3 regions of the Amycolatopsis halotolerans genome follow, and region 3 is predicted to be linked to each of the others. Evidence: riboswitches for the same ligand, from Rfam matches in the RefSeq annotation. Region 3 holds a riboswitch; each other region holds the start of a gene.

Region 1 (7,688 bases), on a different contig from region 3:
GTGGACAGTGCCGCGACGAACGCTTCCTGCGGCACCTCCACCCGGCCGACGGTTTTCATCCGCTTCTTGCCTTCCTTCTGCTTCTCCAGCAGTTTCCGCTTCCGCGAGATGTCACCGCCGTAGCATTTGGCCAGCACGTCCTTGCGGATGGCGCGGATCGTTTCGCGCGCGATGATCCGCGAGCCGATCGCCGCCTGGATCGGCACCTCGAACTGCTGTCGCGGAATCAGCTCGCGCAGGCGCGTCGCCATGCGGTTTCCGTACGTGTAGGCGGCGTCCTTGTGCACGATCGCGGAGAACGCGTCCACCGTCTCGCCCTGCAGCAGGATGTCGACCTTCACCAGGTCGGCCACCTGCTCGCCGGACTCCTCGTAGTCGAGCGACGCGTAACCGCGCGTGCGCGACTTCAGCGTGTCGAAGAAGTCGAAGATGATCTCCGCGAGCGGGATCGTGTAGCGCAGTTCGACGCGGTCCTCGGACAGGTAGTCCATGCCCAGCAGGGTGCCGCGCTTCGACTGGCACAGCTCCATGATCGTGCCCACGAACTCCGACGGCGCCAGGATGCTCACCTTCGACACCGGCTCGTGCACCTCGGAGATCTTGAGCCCGCCCGGCCAGTCCGACGGGTTCGTGACGATGACCTCGCTGCGGTCCTCCAGCACCACGCGGTACACCACGTTCGGCGCGGTGGAAATCAAGTCCAGGCCGAACTCGCGCTCAAGCCGGTCCCGGGTGATCTCCAGGTGCAGCAGGCCGAGGAACCCGCAGCGGAAGCCGAAGCCCAGCGCCACCGAGGTCTCCGGCTCATAGGTCAGCGCGGCGTCGTTGAGCTGCAGCTTCTCCAGCGCCTCGCGCAGCTCCGGGTAGTCCGAGCCGTCCACCGGATACAGCCCGGAGTAGACCATCGGCTTCGGCTCGCGGTAGCCCGCCAGGGGCTCCTTGGCGCCGTTCCGCTCGGCCGTGACGGTGTCGCCGACCTTCGACTGCCGCACGTCCTTCACGCCGGTGATCAGGTAGCCGACCTCGCCGACGCCGAGGCCCTTGCTGGCCTTCGGTTCCGGCGAGATGATGCCGACCTCCAGCAGTTCGTGCGTGGCGCCGGTGGACATCATCTTGATCTTCTCGCGCGGCGTGATCTTGCCGTCGACCACCCGGATGTAGGTCACCACGCCGCGGTAGGTGTCGTAGACCGAGTCGAAGATCATCGCCCGCGCGGGCGCTTCCGAATCGCCGACCGGGGGCGGGACCTGCTTCACGACCTCGTCGAGCAGCGCGCCGACGCCGACGCCGGTCTTCGCCGAGACCCGCAGCACGTCGTCGGGCTCGCAGCCGATGATGTGCGCGATCTCGCCCGCGTACTTGTCCGGGTCGGCCGAGGGCAGGTCGATCTTGTTCAGCACCGGGATGATCTGGAGGTTGTTCTCCAGCGCCAGGTACAGGTTGGCCAGGGTCTGCGCCTCGATCCCCTGCGCGGCGTCCACCAGCAGGATCGCTCCTTCGCACGCTTCGAGCGCGCGGGACACCTCGTAGGTGAAGTCGACGTGGCCGGGGGTGTCGATCATGTGCAGGACATAATCTTGCTCACCGCCCTGGCCGTCCTTGATCTTCCAGGGCAGCCGGACGTTCTGGGCCTTGATCGTGATGCCGCGTTCCCGCTCGATGTCCATGCGGTCGAGGTACTGCGCGCGCATGGCCCGCTCCTCGACGACGCCGGTGAGCTGCAGCATCCGGTCCGCCAGCGTCGACTTGCCGTGGTCGATGTGGGCGATGATGCAGAAGTTGCGGATCAACTCCGGCGGCGTGAAGGTGGTGTCGGCGAACGTCTTGGGCGCTGTCACTCGGGCTGTCCTCGGGATGGTGGGGGATGTCCGTACCCCATCGTCCCATGGACCTCCGGGTGCGGGTGGGGGTCATCCCCGATGCGGCCCCGCGCGACTCGTGATGACCTCGAAGCATGACCACTTCACCCTCCCCCTCGCCGCCCGGCCCCGGCGTCCTCGACGCCGCGCTCGACCGGGCTTTCGGCCACCCCAGCGGCCTGCTGGGCAGGCTCGGCGGCAAGCTGATGGCGGTCAGCAACGCCACGACCGAGCACCGCGTCGTCGACCTCGCCCGCCTCGAACCGGACGAGACCGTCCTCGTCATCGGCCCCGGTCCGGGGATCGGCCTCGACGCGGCGAGCAAACTCGCCGACGAGGTGATCGGCGTCGAACCCTCCCCCGAGATGCGCGATCTCTGCACGGACCGCTGCGGCGACCGCGCCGAGGTGCGCGCGGGCAGTGCGGCTCGGACTGGCTGCGCGGACGAGATCGCGGACGTCGTGCTGACCGTGAACAACGTCCAGCTCTGGGACGACCGTGCGGCGAGCTTCGCCGAGTTGTTCCGGGTGCTGCGGCCGGGCGGACGGCTACTGCTCTCGGCGCACGAGAAATGGCTTCCGGTGACGCGACACGAACTCGCCGACGAGGCCGCCGCCGCGGGATTCGCCGACCTGCAGACCTGGACCTGGGACCCGCCCGGGTTCGCCCCGCTCGCCGCCCAGCTCCGGGCAGTGAAACCGAGCTAGCGCTTGTCGCGGCGCAACGGGTGGTCCTCCGGGACCTCGACGAGGACGATCCGCAACCCGTCCGGGTCGGCGATCCACGCCTCGTCGGTGCCCCACGGTTCGCGCCGGGCCTCGCGCACCGGTTCGACCCCGCGTCCGGCCAATTCGGACAGAGTCGCCGGGAGATCGCGGACCTGCAGGAACAGGTTGACGTCCGGGCCGGGTCCCTCTTCGCCGGTGCCGACCACCTCGATCGAACCGCCACCGGCGAAAAACCGCGTGCCACCAGGGAACTCTCGCTCGATCGCGAGGCCGAGAACGTCGCGATAGAACGCGGTCGACACCTCGTGGTCGCGGGGGTGGATCAGCACCCGGCTGCTCAGTACGTCCATGGCTCCTGCCTACCTGAGCCGCTCAGGCAACCGCAATCGCGGCGATCCCGGCCAGCACCACCAGCGATCCGGCGAGCCGCCGCGCAGCGTTGCGCTCGCGGAGCACGAGCCAGGCGGCGACCCCGCCGAACACGATGGACAGTTCGCGCGCCGGAGCGACGAGGCTGACCGGCGCGATCCGCAGGGCATACAGGACCAGCAGATAGCCAGCCGGCGAGGCGAGTCCGACGATCAGCACCTCGCGCCGGTGGTCCCGCCACAGCCGCTTAATCTCGGACCGGCCGCGAGCGGCGGCCGGCGCGAGCAGGATGCTCTGGCCGATCGCGCCGCCGCCGAAGTAGACGAGCGGAGGCACGCCGAGCGACGTGACCGAATGCGCGTCCCAGAGCGTGTAAGCCGCGATGACCGTTCCGGTGGCGACGCCGTAGAACACCCCAGCGCGACGAGCTTTCGCGTCGCCGGTGCTGCCGCCGAGACTGATCACCAGAACGCCCGCGACGACAAGGAAGGCACCGATCAGCCCGAGCACGCCGGGCCGTTCGCCCAGGACTGTGACGGCCACGAGCACCGACACCAGCGGTCCGGTGCCGCGGGCCAGCGGATACACGACCGACAGGTCGCCGACCTCGTAGCCGCGCTGCAGCACGATCCCGTACACCACGTGCAGGACCGCGGTGACCAGCGCAGCGAGCAGCCAAGTCCATTGTGGACGTTCCGGTTCGACGGCCAGCGCGACCGCGATCACCGGGAGCATCGCGACCGCGGAAACCGTGTAGTACAGCCAGACGAATCGCGGACCGCCGGCGGAAACCCGTTTGGCGGCGAGATTCCACACTGCGTGCACGACCGCGGCGACGAGGACCATGGCGAGGGCAGTGGTGTTCATCTGCGACCCTTTCAGGTTTTCAGCGCACGCTGAAGACCGGGTCCTCCAGGCTTTTGTCCCGTCAGATGAACGGCAGGGCTCGGTGTCCCGCCGAAGGTGCCGCTCGGACCAGGCCCGCCCGCCCTCGTTGTCTTCGCGACCCGCTCTGCGGGACCACGGGCAGGCGACGGAACCCTAGGCACTACCGGAATCCACCGTAACGGAGCCGAGGGCGGAATGCCGAACAGCGAACGGCTCCGGGGGCCTGCTCCAGGGCCGCGAGCAGGGCTGTTAAGATTTTCGACTGTTGCCGTGCGGCATTCCGTCAGGGAGGAAGCCCGGCAGTCCCTCGGGACTGATCCGGAGCCACACGAACGCGGCAGCGACCTTCACCGAGTGAAAGAGGAACGCCTCCATGGCCAACATCAAGTCGCAGGTCAAGCGCATCGACACCAACGAGAAGGCGCGGCAGCGCAACCTGGCGATCCGGTCCTCGGTGAAGACCGCGATCCGCAAGTTCCGCGAGGCCGCCGAAGCCGGTGACAAGGACAAGGCCCTCGAACTGCAGCGCGACGCCGCTCGCAAGCTCGACAAGGCCGTCACCAAGGGCGTCATCCACGCCAACCAGGCCGCGAACAAGAAGTCGGCTCTCGCGAAGCGCGCGAACCAGCTCTGAGCGCAGTCTTTCCGGAAGGCCCGGCGGCTTCGGCTGCCGGGCCTTTTCCGTGTCCTGAGGTCGGTCTGGGCCCGGTGATCGCGCCCCCTCAGACGGCGGGGTGTGCCCCATCGCGAGAGCGCGGCAGCCGATAAGGGCCGCCTGTCCCCTGAGCGTCAGCGATCTCCCTTGGCCGCGACCACCTCGAGGACCGCGCGCTGCAGGGCGTAGTTCGCATCGGCCGCCGCGCCCTTGACCTCGGCGTTCAGCCGCGCCACGACGCGCATCGCGGTCGCGAGGCCGTCCTGGCCCCAGCCGCGGGACTGGCCTTGGGCCTTGCGGATCTTCCACGGCGGCATGCCCAGTTCGCCCGCCATCTGGTTCGGGTTGCCGCGGCCGGCGGCGGACACGCGAGCGATCGTGCGGACCGCGTCGGCCAGCGCGTCCGCCACCAGGACGTGCGGAACGCCCAGCTGCATCGCCCACTGCAGCGACTCCATCGCGGCCGCCCGGTCGCCCGCGACGGCCTTCTCCGCGACCGCGAAGCCAGTCACGTCGGCGCGTCCAGTGTGGTAGCGGCGGACCGCCTGCTCGTCGATGACTCCCCCGGTGTCGGCGACCAGCTGCGTCGCCGCCGAGGACAGTTCGCGCAGGTCCGAGCCGACCGAGTCGAGCAGTGCCATCAGGCCCGCGCCGTCGATCTTGCCGCCCGCGCGGCGCACCTCGTTGCGGACGAACGCCTCGCGCTCGGCCGGCTTGGTGAGCTTCGGGCATTCGGTGATCTCCGCGCCCGCTTTTTTCAACGCGCCAGGCAGCGCCTTCGCGGCCTTGCTCCGCCCGCCGCCGCTGTGCACGACCACGAGGACGATGCCGTCGGCCGGCGCCTTCACGTAGGCCAGGACCGCGTCGGACAGCTCCTGCGAGATGTCCTGCGCCGACTCCAGCACGATCACGCGCCCCTCGGCGAACAAGGACGGGCTGACCAGCTCAGCCAGCACGGGCGGTGTGAGATCGGACACCCGCGTCCGCGTGAGATCCGCCGTGGGGTCCGCGGCCTTGGCCGCGTCGAGGGACGCTCGCACAGCCCGTTCGATGAGCAGTTCTTCCTCGCCCGTGACGAGGTGCAGCGGCGCGGGTGCGGTGGTCACCTCGCTATCTTCTCACCCGGCTGCCGGACCGTCCGCCCCGGTGATGTGAGCCGCCTCCATGGCACGAGCTGATCGGGATGTCGTACGGTGTAGCCGAGGACGCGCCCACCGGCGCTCCGACAATCGAATACCGCTCATCCAGAGGGGCAGAGGGAACGGCCCGACGAAGCCCCGGCAACCGGCGTACAGCCTGTCATCCCGCGATCGCGGGATAGCTGACGACCACGGTGCCAATTCCGGCCCGCTTCGGCGGGGCAGATGAGGAAAGGAACCTCGCGATGACTGCAGCCCTCAGCGCCACCTCCGCCAACAAGACGATCGACCTCGGTCCGGCCGTCGAACTGGTGTCGAAGGAAGAAGGGCACCGGCAGCCGCTCGCTCCGGAATTCGTCTCCGCCGAAGACTTCTCGCCGCTCGAGGTCGCCTACGACTTCGGCCGCGTCCGCCGCGAGGACATCGAAGCGGGCCCGCGCAACATCTGGCGTTACAAGAAACTCCTTCCCGTCCCCTCGACCGTCGAGGAGACTCCGAACACCGAACCCGGCTGTACCCGGCTCGTGCGCGCCGACCGGCTCGCGAAGGAGCTCGGCCTCAAGAGCGTGTGGGTCAAGGACGACACCGGCAACCCGACGCACTCGTTCAAGGACCGCGTGGTCGCCGTCGCGCTGGCCGCGGCCCGCGAGTTCGGCTTCGAGGTCCTCGCGTGTCCCTCGACCGGCAACCTGGCCAACGCGACCGCCGCCGCGGCGGCCCGCGCCGGCTGGCGGTCGGTCGTGCTGATCCCGAAGAACCTCGAGCGCGCGAAGATCCTCACCACCGCGGTCTACGACGGCGACCTGATCGCCGTCGACGGCAACTACGACGACGTCAACCGGCTCGCCACCGAACTGGCCGGCGAGCACCCGAAGTGGGCGTTCGTGAACGTCAACGTCCGCCCGTACTACTCCGAGGGCTCGAAGACGCTCGCCTACGAGATCGCCGAGCAGCTCGGCTGGCGGATCCCCGAGCAGATCGTCGTGCCGATCGCCTCCGGTTCCCAGCTCACCAAGGTGGACAAGGGTTTCCGCGAGCTGGGCCAGCTCGGTCTCGTGGACGCCAGCCCGTACAAGGTGTTCGGCGCACAGGCCACCGGCTGCTCGCCGGTCTCCACCGCGTACCGCAACGGCCACGACGTGGTCCAGCCGGTGAAGCCGGACACCATCGCCCGCTCGCTCGCGATCGGCAACCCGGCCGACGGCCCGTACGTGCTCGACGTGGTCAACCGCACCGGCGGCGCGATCGAGGACGTCACCGACGAAGAGGTCGTGGAAGGCATCCGGCTGCTCGCGCGCACCGAAGGCATCTTCACCGAGACCGCGGGCGGCGTCACCGTGGCGACCGCGAAGAAGCTCGTCGAAACCGGCAAGCTCGACCCGGACGCCGAAACCGTCCTCCTCATCACCGGCGACGGCCTCAAGACCCTCGACGCGGTCGAGAACCACATCGGCCCGAAGGCCACCGTGCCGCCGTCCGCCGCGGCCGTCGCCAAGGCGCTCGGCTACTGACGCACCGGCCCGGGGTCCGCCGCACTACCGCGGCGGACCCCGGGGCTCACCCCGGCGCGCGACCGCCGGTCCGCTCCCCGCGGGCAGAACAGCGGTGTCGCCGTCGACATCGGTCCGGGTGACTAGTACTCCCATCGTCCCGAGAACGTCCACTGTGGACTTGCTCGGATGTCCGTACCCGTTGCCCGCGCCGACACTGATCAGCGCCGTGCGCGGCCGCACCGCCGCGAGGAACTGCGGCAGCGAATACCTCGAGCCGTGGTGCGGCACCTTCAACACGTCGGCCCGCAGGTCGACGCCCTCGGCGAGCAGATCCGCTTGCGCGGCCAGCTCCACGTCTCCGGTCAGCAAAACCCGGCCAGCCGAGGTGTCCGCGCGCAGGACCACCGAACTGTTGTTGATCATCGTGCCGTCCTGCAGCGCGGGTGACCGAGTAGTGGCGTAGCGCGGACCCAGTACGTCCAGCGACAATCCCGGCCACTCCAGCCGTTGTCCCTCGCTCAACTGCATTAGCGGCACGCCACGACGCCGCGCTTCGC
Region 2 (7,688 bases), on a different contig from region 3:
CACACGCCGCGCGCCAGGCGAGGTTGGTGCCGTCGGTGGGCACCGTGCGCTCCCCCTCGCCGTACACCTCGAGCCCAGGCTCGTCCGCGGCCGCGACGGTCACCTCGTCGGTGAGCGAAAGCGCCTGGAAGACAGTGACCAGCTCGTGGAACCCGTCCGCCCGCAGGTCCCCCACGGCCAAGTGCAGGTTGACCTTGGCCGGGACCCGGACGGTTACTGGTGGTGGAACGACTGCGAGCACCCGTCCAGCCTACGTGGCACCGCCCCGCCAAGGCTCACCAGGAGAAAAACCCGCCCGGATTCACGGGGAACTTCAGGACACCCGTCCCAAAATCCCGGACACCCGACCCAAAAAGCCGGCCCCAGTGCCGATCCACGAACAGCCGATGCCACACCCCGGCGAGCCGCCACACCCTTTCCGCGCCGCCGATCATCCCGACACCGCCGACCGCATTCGCCGTGGCGAAAATCAACCACCTCACAAAACCCGCAAGGCGATCAGGACCACCACGCGGGATCGCGCCGGCGTTTGGGGGCTGCCCGGCGTGACAGGCCGAAGGCCCCTCACGCCGGGCAGCCCCCAAACGCCGGCATAAAAGCGATCCCGCCCGCGGCGGCGAAGCCGACGCCAAAAACACAGCTGGTGAGCTGCCCTACCAACCCAAACACCACGGGCCGCCCCACCTCGGAGCGGCCCGCGAACGCCTTACGTTAAAACAAACCCTCAAGCAGCAACCACACTCTGCGGCCCACGAGCCACCTGACTCACATGCGCACCCCGATCAGAGATCCACGACAGCGCAGCCTCAGCCCGCTCCCCGCGCACCCCCAACCGGAACCGAGCGATCGGCGTGTCCCCAATACGAGTGAGGCCACCCCCAATAGTGGCGAGTTCGACATCGAAGCGGCTGGCCGCCTCAGGCAGCAGCGCACCCACCGACGCAAACCCGATCAGCACGATGTCGACCGCGCGGTCGTACTTCGCGGACTGGGCGCGTGAGGTCTCGATCGACGGCAGCACCGCCTGCGCGGTCCAGCTGTCCGGCGTCGAGATCAGGTCGAGCACCGTGCCGCGCTCGACGATCGCGCCGTTGTCGAGCACCGCGACGTCGTCGCAGACCCGGCGGACGACGTCGGCGTCCGGCGTGGTGACGACGACCGTCACGCCCAGTTCGGCGCGCGCCCGGTCGAGCACGGCGAGCACCGCGCCGGCGTCTTCCGCCGAAATCCCGGCGGTCGGGTCGTCGGCGAGCAGTACGGCCGGTCCGGCGGCGAGCGCCTTGGCGACCGCGACCCGGCGGAGCTGGCCGTCGGTGAGTTCTTCCGGCTTCTGCGCGGCGCGCGGGGTGAGGCCGACCAGGTCGAGCAGCGAGCCGACCCGGCTGCGCCGCTGCGGGCCGTCGACGCCGAGTTGCTCCAGCGGGCTGGCGATGTTGCCCGCGATGGTGCGCTCGGCGAGCAGCTCCGGTTTGGTGCCGACGACCCCGAGCTGGCGGCGGATCTCCCGCAGCCGCTTGCCGTCGAGGGTCGCGGTGTTGAGGCCGTCGAGCCGCACGACGCCGCGGTCGGGGCGCTCCTGCAGCGCGATGCAACGGGCGAGGGTCGACTTGCCGGAGCCGGACGGACCCACGATTCCGAACAGCGAGCCGGCTTGCACGTCAACGCTCACGTCGCGCAGTGCGGCGACACGATTTCCGTGGAAGGGAAAGGACTTGGACACGTTTTCGACAGTGATCACGAAAGGGCTCCAGGCAAACGAGGCGCGGCGCCGGATCCGGGCGCGCCAGGCGTCATCGAATTACCGTCCACAGTGGACGGCGCAAGAAACTGCGGAAAAGACGATCAGGCGATGACCATGGAGCGTTGACACGCACATACCGAGCGGCGACCTTCGTCGACTACACGCCGGCGGGTCAGCAGGAGCGGGCGGGTGACCCTCTTCATCGAAAACAGCCTCCATCGGTCCTGGCGGTAGCACCTGCCCCGCGGAGGGTGGTTGCTGCGACTTCGGCGAGCCAGGTCTCTCAGTCGCTCGGGATGGACGCTTTCGAGTAAAGCCGATCCCATTGGCTGAACGCAAGCGCGTTGGTGCAGATCACACGTCTGGTGGTGCCCGCATACCGGAACACCTCGTCCAGAACCCGGAAACCCGGAACCTCGGTTCCCGAACATTGCCGCGACCTGCGGAACCCTCGCGCCGGTCCGCCGCGGCGAACTAGTTTGTTCCACTGTGGACGATCAAGAAGCTTTGTGGAACAAGAGTTTTCCCGTTGTCAAGTGACGGGCGCGCGCGGGCCTCGGCACCCGGGTCGCCGGGTCCGCGATCGGGTCGAGATAGGTCAGCGAAGCGAAGCACCTCGAACTGGCGCGACTGAACAATCCGGGCCGGGGAGCAAGGAGACTCCCCCGAATGCCACGGCCTTGACGAGCCGCCCGTCACAGGTCACCGGCCATTTCAGCCGCGCTCGCGCGATGACCGAGAGTAGCTGCGAGGCTCGGGATCACCCACGATCAGCGACGACGCAAGATCATCAAGCCACGCACCGAAATCAACGCCCCGCATCCGGAATACCCGCCGCGCCGCCGCAGTTGGACGTCACAAGCGAGCGCCGCGAGAGGGGGTCAGTTCCCGGCTGCCGCGATCCGCGCGAACGCGTGCACGTCGAGCTGCTCCCCGCGCGTCTTCGGGTCGATCCCCGCTTCGGCGAGCAACTCGCCAGCCCGCTCCGCGGAACCGGCCCATCCCGCCAGCGCGGCCCGCAAAGTCTTGCGCCGCTGCGAAAACGCCGCGTCGACCACCGCGAACAACCGCGCGCGATCCACCCCGGACACCGGGTCGGTCCGAGTGAACGAAACCAGTGCGGAATCGACGTTCGGCACCGGCCAGAACACCGCGCGCGGCACCGCGGCGACCTTGCGCGCCGGTCCGTACCAAGCGAGCTTCACGCTCGGCACGCCGTAAGTCCGGCTGCCCGGTCCGGCCGCCATCCGATCCGCGACCTCGGTCTGGACCATCACGAGCCCGCTGCACAGCGACGGCAGCTCGGCCAGCAGGTGCAGCACCACCGGCACCGCGACGTTGTACGGCAGGTTCGCCACGATCGACACCGGCTCAGCCGGGAGATCAGCGGCCCGCACGCGCAGCGCGTCGGCGCCGACGACGGTCAGCCGCTCCGCGGCCTCCGGGGCGCGCTCGGCGACTGTCCGCGGCAAACGGGCGGCCAGCACCGGATCGATCTCCACGGCGACGACCTGAGCGCCAGCGGCGAGCAGGCCCAGTGTCAGCGACCCGAGGCCGGGCCCGACCTCCAGCACGACCTCCCCCGGCCGCACGCCGCCGAGTTCGACGATGCGGCGGACCGTGTTGGGGTCGTGCACGAAGTTCTGCCCGAGCTTCTTCGTGGGCCGGACGTCGAGTTCATCGGCCAGCCCGCGGATTTCGGCAGGCCCCAGCAGTTCCACCACCGGACGAGCCTACCCAGCGCGGTCGCGGCGACGACAACGCGGCGTACGAAAACAGGCGGCCGTGAGCGCGAAGCTCACGGCCGCCTGCCGGAAAAACAGAGGGTGCTCAGGCCTTGTAGCCGCATCCCCAGGCGCTGTAGCCGCCGCGCGCGTCGCGCACCTTCTCGGCGGTCGCGATCTGCTGCTCGCGGGTGGCCTTGTCGGCCGTCGGCGCGTACTGCGTGCCGCCGTAAGCCGCCCAGGTCTGCTTGTCGAACTGGAGGCCGCCGTAGTAGCCGTTGCCGGTGTTGATCGACCAGTTGCCGCCCGACTCGCACTGCGCGATGCGGTCCCACGCGCCGGTGTCGCCGATGGCCGGGGCCGGCGGCTTCTTGGTGCCGACCTTGATGATCTTGGCCTTGGCCTCGACCAGGGTCTTCTCCGAGATCTGCTCGCGCGAGACCTCTTCGCCGTTCTTCTTCGTGACCTTGTAGGTCACCAGCTTCTTGCCCGGCGTGCCCGGGTCCTCGACGCTCTGCTGGCCCTGCAGCTGCGTCGGGTCGTCGACCTTCTGCACGTCCGGGTCGATGGCCTCTTCCTGGTTGACCATCGACACGCCCATGCGGCTGACGTGGACCTCGGCGCCGTTCTTGAGGCTGACGTCGAGGCCGCCGTCGACCGCGTCGTCCGGGCCGAGGTTCAGCTTCAGGTCGGAGACGAACTCCTTGGTGGTCACCGCGTTGGTGCTCACCTGGCGGGGCGCGTTGGTGCCGTCGAAGAGCGTGATGTGCTTGAGGGTCTTGACCTGGACGGTCGAGCCCTCGAGCGGCAGGTCGCCGGAGGACGGCATCGACGTCCACGCGCCCTGGGAAACCATGCTGCCCATGCCGAGCTGGTTCATGGCCTCGCCGAGCGTGGTCGCGCGGACCCAGGAGGGCCGCGACACGCCGTCGACGACGAGGTTCAGCTGACGGCCGCGCTCGAGCTTGATGACGCCGCCGTCGCCGACCGCCGCCTGCGGCGAGGGCGAAAGGGAGTCGTGCTCGCCGACGGACAGGCCCGCGTCCTTGAGGACGTCGCCGACGGTGCCGCCGAAGCTGTGCACGGTCTGCTGGTGGCCGTCGACGTCGACGGTGATGCTCTTGTTCATCGCGAGCGCCGCCGCGCCGCCACCGCCGACGGTGACCAGCAGCGAAAGCACCGCGCCCTTGAGGAAGCGGCGCTTCCAGGTCTTGGTCGCCTCGCGCAGCCCTTCCTCGACCGCGACCTTCTTGGCCTGCGGGGAGGCGGTGCGGTCTTCCTCGACCTCGTCCGGGAGGACGAGCGGCGGAAGCATCGTGGTTTCCGCGTTGATGAGGCGGATCAGCTCGTCGACGTCGACGTCGATTTCCGACATCAGCATGTCGGCGTCCGGGCCGAGCGCGGCGAGCACGTCCTGCTCGGTCACGCGGAGCTCGTCGGAGAAGTCAAGCTGCCCGTAGGCGGTGTCCTCGAGCTCGCGGTCGAGCACGGCCACCGAGGACGGGGAGGAGGAGAAATACGCCGAACCCGCGTCAAGACGCGAGTCATCCTGCCGACTACCAGTCACCGGGTCGTTCCCTTTCCCAAGACATCGCGCGTACCTCGCGCGTCGTCCTTCGTTCGCGACGCACCCTCAGGCGCGCCTCTCAAGTCCGACACCCCCAGCCAGCGCCATCGTCACGGTCCCAGGTCGTACCAACCCCGGTTCCGCTTCCCCGACGTGCACTGACGTGACTGGTGGGCGTATCAGCCGGCTCCGCTGCGCGTAACCGACCGGCACGATCACGGGACAGTAACGGGTGTTGGCAGGTTGCGCAAACACCCCCCGGAGTGTCGTGACTTGCGTCACTCATCAGGTGGACGAATGCGCGGTCTCGAATGTCGCAATCCGTGCAAGCCGCTGTGACACTGCGGAATCAGGCGGGCAGCTGGTATGCGCGTTCGGCAGTGGTCCGGACCGCTTCGGCCACCTCGTGGACCGCTTCGCCGCGCAGCTGAGCGAGGTAGCGGACGGTGTAAGCGGTGCAGTACGGCTCGTTCGGCCGCCCACGGTAGGGATGAGGCGTCAGAAACGGCGCGTCTGTCTCAGCGAGGAACTGCCCGCACGGCACGATCCGTGCGGCCTCATGGAGGCCGCGCGCGTTCTTAAAGGTGACCGTGCCCGCGAAGGACAAGATGTAGCCCTTGTCGATACAGCGGCGCGCGATGTGCTCGTCACCGGAGAAGCAGTGGAAGACGACCGTCTCGGGCGCGCCTTCCTCGTCGAGGATGCGAAGCACGTCCTCGTGCGCGTCGCGATCGTGGATCATCAGCGCCTTGCCAAGCCGCTTCGCGAGGTCGATATGCCAGCGGAAGGCAGCCTGCTGCGCGTCGTGCGGCGAGTAGTCCCAGTAGTAGTCGAGACCGGTCTCGCCGACCGCGACCACGCGCTCCCCACGCGCCAACCGCTCCACTTCGGACTGTTCGGCGACCCCGAATTCCTTGGTGCGCGTGGGATGAATAGCCACCGCGGCGAACACCCGCGAGTCCCAGGTGGACGCTTCAGCCGCCCAACGAGCAGCCGCGAGATCATCGGCGACAGTGACAACGCGCGCGACACCGGCCCGCTCGGCACGGTCAACCATCGCGGCAACATCAGCCGCGGTCTCCGCCCCGCACGCGTCGAGATGAGTGTGCGCGTCAACCACCGTCACCGGCAGCCGATCAGGAATCGGGGGAAGTTCGCGCTTCTCGTCACCCATGGCACCCAAGCTACTGCGCGGTGCCCCCAATGTGGCATTGGGTGCGTCCCACGCACCGAACGCCACATTGGGTGCGTCAGACGCACCCAACGCCACATTGGGGCGCTTGCCCCGGCCTCAACCGCAGCCCGCGCACCCACCCATGGAGGCGCCCACCCCGCCCCCAACCCCGATCCGAAGCCGCCCTGCGGTTCGGGGGTGCTTGTCAAGGCATCTTTCCCGCCTTGACAAGCACCCCCGAATCGTCAGCACAATGAACCTTCGGGGTGGTGGCCCCCGCTCAGGGCGCAATGTCGCCGCCAGGCGACGAGCCGAACGCGAGACCTCAGTCAGTCACGATCGGAGCCCACTCCGGCCCCGTCTCCCCCAACTTCGGGTCCAGCTTCGTAAACAACGGAGTCGGCTTCTCCAACGGCCGCCCAACCTCGATCGGCTGAGACTCCCACTTTGCCTTCTCACTGGCGTAATCCCCGGTGAGAATCGGATTGACCCGCCCAGGCAGATCAAGATCCTCAACCTCCTGCAGCTCAGGCTGAGCAGCCCAAACCCCAGTCCCGCCCAGCGCCTCATGCACCTTCTGCGCCGAATGCGGCAGGAACGGCGTCAGCAACGTATTCGCGTCCGAAACCACCTGCAACGCCGTGTGCAACACCGCATCCCGCCGATCCGGATCCTCCTTGAGCTTCCACGGCTCCTGATCCGACAGGTACCGGTTAGCCGCCGTAACCACCCGCATCGCCTCAGCCGCGGCCAACTTGAACCGCGACCGCGCGAGATGCCCACCAGCGGTCTCAAACGCCTGCCGGGACAACGCCTTCAGCTCCTCGTCCGCCGGAGCAGGCGCAGTAGGAGCCGGAATCGCTCCATTGTTCTTGTGCGCCATAGAGATCGACCGGTTAACCAGGTTGCCCCACTCGTTAGCCAGCTCGAAGTTGGTCCGCCGAACGAACTCGTCCCAGGTGAAGTCCGTGTCCTGAGTCTCCGGACCGGCCACCGAGATGAAGTACCGCAACGCGTCCGGTCCGAACTCCCGCAGGAAGTCGTGCACGTAAATGACCGTGCCGCGCGAGGTGGAGAACTTCGACCCGCTCATGGTGAGGAACTCGCTGGACACGATCTCGTCCGGCAGGTGGAGCTTGCCGTACTTGCCCGCCTCGCCGCCGCGATCGCCGTCGCCGTTCTGACCGAGCAGCAGCGCGGGCCAGATCTGGGCGTGGAAGGTGATGTTGTCCTTGCCCATGAAGTAGTAGGCGCGCGCGTCGGCGTTGGCCCACCACTCCTGCCACGCGTCCGGGGTGCCGTTGCGGCGCGCCCATTCGACGCTCGCGGAGAAGTAGCCGATGACCGCGTCGAACCAGACGTAGAACCGCTTGAGCGGCTGGTCGCGCCAGCCGTCCAGCGGGATCTTCACGCCCCAGTCGAGGTCGCGGGTGATCGGCCGCGGCCGCATGTCGTCGATCAGGTTCTTGGTGAAGTTGAGGA
Region 3 (7,688 bases):
CGGCGCTGCGCGGGATGATGCGCGAGGTCGTCACCGGCGGCACGGCGACCGGGCTGTCGCACTCCGGCTCGGTCTTCGGCAAGACCGGCACCGCGCAGTTCGGCGACGGCGCGGAGGCACACGGCTGGTTCGTCGGCTACCGCGGCGACCTGGCGTTCGCGGTGTTCCTGGAGGGGGCCAACGACTCCAAACCGGCCGTCTCGCTGGGCGCGAAGTTCCTCGACGCGCTGTAGCGGCTCAGTTCGGCCGCGGCCGAAGCATCCGCGCTCTACCGTAGGACCATGGAAACTGTCGCCTTGGCCGAGGTCGCCGCCGTGCTCGCCGATCCGAGCCGCGCGACCATGTGCCTCGCGCTGCTCGACGGCCGCGCCTGGACGGTCGGCGAACTGGCCGCCGCGGCGCGGATCGCGGTCTCGACGGCCAGCGAGCACGTGACGCGATTGGCCGAGGCTGGGTTCGTGGCCCGGGTGAAGCAGGGGCGGCACGCGTACGTGCGGCTCGCGAATCCGCGGGTTGCGGAGTTGATCGAGCATTTGGCGCAGCATGCCGAACTGAAACAGCCGTCCGGGCTGCGGACTTCGTTGCGAGTGCAGCGATTGGCGTTCGCGCGCAGTTGTTACGACCATCTGGCCGGGACGCTCGGGGTCGCTTTGCGGGACGGGATGGTCGATCGGGGCCTGATCGACGTGTCGGACGGGCTCGCGCTCACCGACACCGGACGCGAGGTGCTGGCCGATCTCGGCGTGCCGGTCCCGGATCGGCCGCGGCGGCCGTTGCTGCGCGACTGTCTGGATTGGACAGAGCGGCGGGAGCACCTCGCCGGCGTGGTTCCGGCGGCGGTGCTGGAGCGGGCGGTCGAGGCGGGATGGCTGACGCGGGACCAGCAGCGCGCGGTCCGGGTTTTGCCCGGCGCGCGGGGTCCGTTCGCCGCGCTCGGTGTCGATCTCGCGACGGTGAGTGCCGCCCAGGCGTCGTAACACACGTTGGTGGTCCCCCGCATCGGTGGTGCGGGCTCGGGAACCGGACACTGCCTCACTATTCTGGACGCCTGCGGGCGACGGGAGGGAGGCGGGCGAGTGGACGAGCTTCCCATGGTGCTGGGCGTCGGCGCGCTGGTTCTGGTCGTCTCGGTCATCGCGGTGCGGGTGTCCATCCGGCTCGGATTCCCGTCGCTGCTGCTGTATCTCGGGATCGGCGTCGTCCTCGGCGAGGCCGGGTTCGGCATCCGCTTCGACAATCCGGCGCTCACCCAGTCGCTCGGGCTCGCCGCGCTCGTCCTGATCCTCACCGAAGGCGGGCTCACCACCCGCTGGTCCGCGGTGAAACCCTCGCTGGGGCCCGGAATCCTGCTGTCCACAGTGGCCGTGGTGATCAGCATCGCGGTCACCGGCGCGGCTCTGCACTGGCTGCTCGGCCTCGACTGGCGGCTCGCCCTGCTGTGGGGCGCGGTCCTCGCGTCCACCGACGCCGCGGCGGTGTTCTCCGTGCTGCGCACCGCCGGGGTCGGCAAGCGGCTCGTCGGCGCGCTGGAGCTGGAATCCGGCATCAACGACGCGCCCGCCTACATCGCGGTCGTCGTGCTCGCGTCCGGCGAGGCGGTCGACTGGTCGCTGCCGCTGCTGGTGGTCTACGAACTGCTCACCGGCCTGGTGCTCGGCCTCGCGTTCGGCTGGCTGGGCGCGCAGGCGCTGCGCCGGGCCGCGCTCCCGGCGACCGGTCTGTACCCGCTCGCCACGGTGGCGGTGTGCGTGCTCGCGTACTCCTCGGGACAGCTGGCGCACGCGTCCGGCCTGCTGGCCACCTACGTCGCCGGTCTGGTGCTCGGGAATTCGAAGCTGCCGCACCGGTCGGACACCCTGTCGTTCGCCGAAGGGCTCGGCTGGCTCGCGCAGATCGGCTTGTTCGTGCTGCTCGGCCTGTTCGCGTCGCCGACCCGGCTGCTCGAAGCGCTCATCCCGGGTTTGGTGGCGGGTGCCGTGGTGCTGCTGCTCGCCCGGCCGCTGTCGGTGGTTCTGTCGCTGCTGCCGTTCCGGTTGCCCTGGCGAGACCAGGCGTTCCTGTCCTGGGCGGGCCTGCGCGGCGCGGTGCCGATCGTGCTCGCGATGATCCCGCTGTCCGAAGGAGTGCCCGGCGCGCAACGGCTCGTGGACGCGGTTTTCGTGCTCGTCATCGTGCTCACCGTGCTGCAGGGCGCGACGCTCAGCCCGCTCGCGCGGATCCTCGGGCTGGCGAAGGCGACGCAGGCGCACGAGATCGAGGTCGATTCCGCGCCGCTCGACGAACTCGGCGCGGAACTGCTGCAGGTGCGCATCCAGAAGGGGTCGAAGCTGCACGGCGTGTACCTGTCGGAGCTCCGGTTGCCCGCCGGTGCGACGGTCAGTCTCGTGGTGCGCGGGGGAGCAGGCTTCACGCCGCAGAAAACCAGCCGGTTGCAGGTCGAAGACCAGCTTTTGGTGGTCACGACCGCCGCCGACCGCGACGCGACCGAACGGCGGATCCGGGCGGTTGACCGAGCTGGTCGCCTGGCCCGCTGGCACGGCGAATCCGGAGCCTGACTTCTCTGTCCTTTGTGGACTCTCCTTGTGACTGCCGTCTCAGATCACGAGACGGGTCTGGTTTCTTTCGCTGGTCTTCCGCTATCGTCGGTTTCAGGTCATGAGTGCCAGCACGAAGCCCCGGCTTGCTGGCCGGCAACCCTCCTACCGCGGTGGGGTGCCCCGGGTGAGGACCAGGCCGGTCGCGCAGCGCGACGGGCAAGCGCGGGCCCCTCGCCGGGGGTCCCCCGGAACGCCGAGGAGGCGCCGTCATGACTCTCGCACTCGACCGGTCCACCGAAACTGTTGTTCCCGCCGTTCCCACTGTGGCCGGTGCGTCGCTGCGGGTGCCGTTGGTGACGGGCGGCGACATCGGTTACGCCAACCTTGATCACGCGGCCAGTGCGCCGTGTCTGGACGCGGTGCGTTCGGCGGTGGACGAGTTTATTCCCTGGTATGCCAGCGTGCATCGCGGTGCTGGGTTTGCTTCGCAGGTTTCCACTCGGTTGTACGAGCGGACCCGGGGTGTGTTGCGTCGGTTTGTGGACGCTCGCAGCGGGGACTCGGTGATCTTCACTCGCAACACGACTGATGCGTTCAATCTGCTGGCGAAAGCGTTGCCGCGTAAGACTTCTGTTGTTGTTTTCGACAGCGAGCACCATGCCGCGTTGCTGCCGTGGCGGGGGCCGAATGTCCGGCGGGTGCAGTTGCCGCGGACTCGGCTTGCCGCAGTGTCCGTTGTGGACGAAGCGCTGGCGGAATGTCCGCAGGGGCCTCGGTTGGTGGTTGTCGCTGGGGCTTCGAACGTGACTGGCGAACTGCTGCCGGTGGCCGAGATCGCTGCGGTGGCTCGGAAGCATGGGGCCCGGGTGGCGTTGGACGCTGCTCAGCTTGCGCCGCATCGGCGGATTTCGTTGCGGGAGTTGGATGTCGACTACGTCGCGTTGTCCGGGCACAAGTTGTACGCGCCGTTTGGGGCTGGGGCGTTGATCGGGCGCAGCGACTGGTTGCGGGCCGCTGAGCCTTATCTTGCCGGTGGCGGGGCGACCAAGCTGGTGACTGAGGAAGCCGTCGTGTGGAACAGCGGCGAGGAGCGGCACGAGGCTGGGTCGCCCAATACCGTTGGGGTGTATGCGTTGGGCGTGGCTTGCGAGCAGTTGGCGGCTCAGTGGGATGCCGTCGGGGCGCATGAGGCTGCGTTGCTGGAGCGGTTGCGGAAGGGGCTGGCCGGGCTGCCTGGATGTGCCGAGTTGCGGTTCTTTGACGCGCCGGTGGATCGGGTTGGCACGGTGAGTTTTGTCGTCGACGGGTTTGAGCCGGGGTGGCTGGCGGCGGTGTTGTCGGCTGAGTACGGGATTGGGGTGCGGGACGGGGCGTTCTGTGCTCATGTGGCTGCTCGGCGGTTGATTCGCGAGGCCGGCGGGGAGGGGCAGCAGGCTGTTCGGGTGAGTCTCGGGTTGGGGAGTACCGAGGAGCACGTGGATCGGTTGGTGCTGGCGTTGCGGCAGATTGTCGCTCGGGGGGCTCGGTGGGAGTACACGAAGGTTGATGGGCGGTGGGCTCCGGTGGGGGATACGCGGGAGTTGCCGGGGTTTTGTGCTTGATGGTGGTGCTGGGGTGGTGGGGGCGGGTTTCGGGGGTCTCTCACCAGCTGTGTTTTTGGCGTCGGCTTCGCCGCCGCGGGCGGGATCGCTTTTAAGCCGGCGTTTGGGGGCTGAGCGGCGTGAGGGGCCTTCGGCCTGTCACGCCGCTCAGCCCCCAAACGCCGGCGCGATCCCGCGTGGTGGTCAGGTTGGGTTTGTCTGGCTGGGTGTGGTCAGGTTGGGTTTGTCTGGCTGGTGTGGTCTAGCTGGGCTTGGCAGGCTGCGCGGACCGCCTCTTTGATTTGCTCTTCCGGGCGTCCCCAGCCTTGGTCCCACTCTTCGTCCAGCATCCAGACTTGCGCCAACGGCAGCTTGACGACGCTGTCGGAGTAGTTGGTGCGGACGATGATGGTGTGCAGGTCGTTCAGCAGGGCGCGTTCGCTGAGGTGTCCGTTGAGGAGCAGTTGGGCCAGGTGGGTGAAGGCGACTTTTGCTGCGTCGGCTGCGGTGGGGATGGGGGTGTGGCAGTCGGCTAGGGCGGACTGCTGCACGTCGTGGATTTCTCGTGGTTCGGTGCGGGAGAGGCCTGCCAGGTGGCGCAGGTGTTCGCCGTCCTCTCCCTCGGCTAGCCAGTGGGCTGCCCACAGGGGGAGGTCGTTCGTGGGGGAGAGGTTCAGGGCGATCCAGGCGGCGGCCACGGCGGGGGCGGGGATCTCGGCGGGCATGCAGTGAGGATGGCGGGACGGGGGTGGCCGGGCGACTGAATTTCGGTGGGGGACTGCCGCTGTGACCTGGTTGGGCGCGGTTGTGGACAATGGGGGTGTGAGCACCGATCCTTCGCCGTCCGAATCCGAGGTCGAGCCGTCTGCGGAACCGCCTGAGCAGGGGGCTGCCAAGGAAGGCACGCCGCTGCCCAAGCGGCGGGTCTGGGTGGTGTTCGCGGTCGCGGCGCTGCTGTGGGCGATCGACCTGATCACGAAGAACCTCGTGGTCGCCAATCTCGAGGGCAAGGAGCCCAAGCCGATCCTCGGCGGGCTCATCTACCTGCAGGTCATCCGCAATCCGGGTGCCGCGTTCTCGATGGCGACCGGCATGACCTGGGTGCTCGCGCTGGTGGCGACCGGCGTCGTGATCGCCATCGTGTGGATCTCGCGCCGGCTGCGTTCGGTCGGCTGGGCGATCGGCCTCGGGCTCGTGCTCGCCGGCGCGCTCGGCAACCTCACCGACCGGTTCTTCCGCGAGCCCGGACCGCTGCGCGGGCACGTCGTGGACTTCATCTCCGCGTTCGCGCCCAACGGGCAGGGCTTCGCGATCTTCAACATCGCCGACTCCGCGATCTGCGTCGGCGGCGCGCTGATCGTGCTGCTGTCCCTGCTCGGCAAGGACTACGACGGCACCACCACCCGCGGCAAGAAGAAGGAATCCGAGTGAGCGCGCGCATGCTGCCCGTCCCCGACGGGCTCGACGGGATGCGCGTCGACGCCGGGCTGGCCAAACTGCTCGGACTCTCCCGTACCGTCGTCGCGGACCTCGCGGCGGCGGGCGACGTGCTGCTCGACGGCCATCCGGCGGGCAAATCGGACCGGCTGTCCGCGGGCGGGCTGCTCGAGGTGACGTTGCCGGAACCGGAACGTCCGGCGGAAATCGTCGCGGAGCCGGTCGATGGCATGAAGATCCTGCACGATGACGACGACATCGTGGTGATTTCGAAACCGGTCGGCGTCGCCGTGCACCCCAGCCCCGGCTGGACCGGCCCGACGGTCGTCGGCGGACTCGCCGCGGCCGGGCTGCGCATCTCGACGTCCGGCGCGGCGGAGCGACAGGGCGTCGTGCACCGGCTCGACGCGGGCACCACCGGGGTGATGGTGGTGGCCAAGAGCGAGCACGCGTACACCGTGCTGAAGCGGGCGTTCAAGGAACGGACCGTCGACAAGGGCTACCACGCCGTCGTGCAGGGCCATCCCGACCCGACCCGCGGCACCATCGACGCCCCGATCGACCGCCACCCGCGGCACGACTACAAGTTCGCGGTCGTCGCGGGCGGACGGCCGAGCGTCACGCACTACGAGGTGGTCGAGGCGTTCCGGGCGGCTTCGCTCGCGCACGTGAAGCTGGAAACCGGCCGCACCCACCAGATCCGCGTGCACTTCTCCGCGCTGCGCCACCCGTGCGCCGGGGACCTGACCTACGGGGCGGACCCGGTGCTGGCGCGGAAACTCGGCTTGACGCGGCAGTGGCTGCACGCGCGGACGCTGGGTTTCGCGCATCCGGCGGACGGCCGGTGGGTGGAGTTCGAGGCGGAGTATCCGGACGATCTGGCCAGTGCGCTGGAGATCCTGCGCGACGGGAACTAGCGCCAGCTAGTTAACGGCCCAGGTCAGGGTGCGCTCGTCCGGCTCGGGCCGCGGGCTCCAGCGCACCGAGACCACCCGCGTCGCGGTCGGAAGGACGTAAACGGTGTGCCCGCCGAGCGTCTCGCCCGGCTGCACGCCGATTTTGTGCGGCGGCCGGGACGTCAGCGAAACCGGGGCTTTCGCGACGGTTTCGCCGCTGTCGGTGACGAGTTCGAGATAGTTGTCCGGCAGCGAGGCGAACGGAATCGGCCCGCGGTTGGTGATTTCCGTGTGCACGACGACCGCGCGCTCGCCGTCCTCGAGCCGGTAGCCGGCCGCGCCGAAGAGGAAGTCGGCGGGGTCCTGGACTTCCAGCAGTTGCACGGAAAGCTGTTCCCCTTCGAGCCCCTGCGACTGCATCGTCTCGCCGATCCGCCCCTGTTTCACCGGTGCGGCGGCGGGCTTCGGGTCGTCGCCGCGGGCCCAGGAAGCGGTCTGCGGGACGCCCCACGTGCTGACGGCCGGGTCCGGAGCCGGGTACGGCCCAGACTGTCCATTGTAGACGTTCGCGGGGGCGGGCATTCCGGTCTGCGCGGAGGAGTACGCGCCGGACATCCCCGGGATCCCGTTGGGTCCAGGGGGATACGCGCCCGAAATCCCGGCCGGTCCGGGGGCGTACGCGCCGGAGGTTCCCGGTGCCGCGGCGGGAAACCCGGGCGGGTAGGCGCCGGTGGTCCCGGGGCCGGGCATGCCGTGCTGTCCCGGCGAACCTGGTCCGGTCGCGGGAATCCCGGTCTGCCCGGGCGGGTACGCGCCGGAGGTTCCCGGTCCGGGCATGCCGTGCTGGCCCGGCGGATGCGGGCCGGAATGTCCCGGCATCCCGGCCGATTCGGGGATCCCGGACTGCCCGGGCGGGTGCGGACCGGACGCGCCGGGAGCGCCGCCCGGCATCCCCGGAGGCGGTGCCATCCCGCCCGAAGCCGGAATCCCGGACGACGCCGGGCCATTCGGCATCGGCGCCGCGGGAGGGCCGGAGGGCATGGGGCCCGGTGCCGGAGCGGGGCCGGAGGGCAGGGAGCCTGGTGCCGGAGGGAGGCCGGGCGGCATCGAGCCGGGCATCCGGGAAGCCCCCTGCATCGGCGCGGCGGGGAACGGCGCCGACCCGGGCCCGCCGCCCGGATACCCCGGAGCCTGCGGACGCTGCCACGAAGCCTGAGCCCCCGAAATCGCCGCACGCA

The links. A riboswitch is a leader RNA that binds a small molecule or an ion and turns the genes downstream of it on or off. The one in region 3 is predicted to bind S-adenosylmethionine.
Region 1: linked by a shared signal. The riboswitch ahead of thrC (threonine synthase) and the one ahead of ACFORO_RS13725 (aminotransferase class V-fold PLP-dependent enzyme) in region 3 are both predicted to bind S-adenosylmethionine.
Region 2: linked by a shared signal. The riboswitch ahead of ACFORO_RS26865 (methionine ABC transporter ATP-binding protein) and the one ahead of ACFORO_RS13725 (aminotransferase class V-fold PLP-dependent enzyme) in region 3 are both predicted to bind S-adenosylmethionine.

What each region holds. Positions count from the first base shown of each region.
Region 1 covers NZ_JBHRWI010000043.1:53,878-61,565, forward strand. The annotation lists gene lepA (translation elongation factor 4) at 1-1,838, opposite strand, end outside; gene ACFORO_RS32280 (class I SAM-dependent methyltransferase) at 1,955-2,566, shown strand; gene ACFORO_RS32285 (VOC family protein) at 2,563-2,937, opposite strand; gene ACFORO_RS32290 (DMT family transporter) at 2,960-3,823, opposite strand; gene rpsT (30S ribosomal protein S20) at 4,218-4,478, shown strand; gene holA (DNA polymerase III subunit delta) at 4,634-5,605, opposite strand; SAM riboswitch class I at 5,737-5,870, shown strand; gene thrC (threonine synthase) at 5,884-7,149, shown strand; gene ACFORO_RS32310 (ComEC/Rec2 family competence protein) at 7,174-7,688, opposite strand, start outside.
Region 2 covers NZ_JBHRWI010000030.1:246,737-254,424, reverse strand. The annotation lists gene ACFORO_RS26870 (4-(cytidine 5'-diphospho)-2-C-methyl-D-erythritol kinase) at 1-241, opposite strand, end outside; gene ACFORO_RS26865 (methionine ABC transporter ATP-binding protein) at 725-1,738, opposite strand; SAM riboswitch class I at 1,954-2,044, opposite strand; gene rsmA (16S rRNA (adenine(1518)-N(6)/adenine(1519)-N(6))-dimethyltransferase RsmA) at 2,623-3,465, opposite strand; gene ACFORO_RS26855 (transglycosylase family protein) at 3,572-4,954, opposite strand; gene ACFORO_RS26850 (TatD family hydrolase) at 5,382-6,206, opposite strand; gene metG (methionine--tRNA ligase) at 6,532-7,688, opposite strand, start outside.
Region 3 covers NZ_JBHRWI010000016.1:306,408-314,095, forward strand. The annotation lists gene ACFORO_RS13710 (penicillin-binding transpeptidase domain-containing protein) at 1-233, shown strand, start outside; gene ACFORO_RS13715 (ArsR/SmtB family transcription factor) at 282-977, shown strand; gene ACFORO_RS13720 (potassium/proton antiporter) at 1,077-2,555, shown strand; SAM riboswitch class IV at 2,652-2,766, shown strand; gene ACFORO_RS13725 (aminotransferase class V-fold PLP-dependent enzyme) at 2,807-4,138, shown strand; gene ACFORO_RS13730 (hypothetical protein) at 4,351-4,842, opposite strand; gene lspA (signal peptidase II) at 4,940-5,548, shown strand; gene ACFORO_RS13740 (RluA family pseudouridine synthase) at 5,545-6,471, shown strand; gene ACFORO_RS13745 (AsnC family protein) at 6,478-7,688, opposite strand, start outside.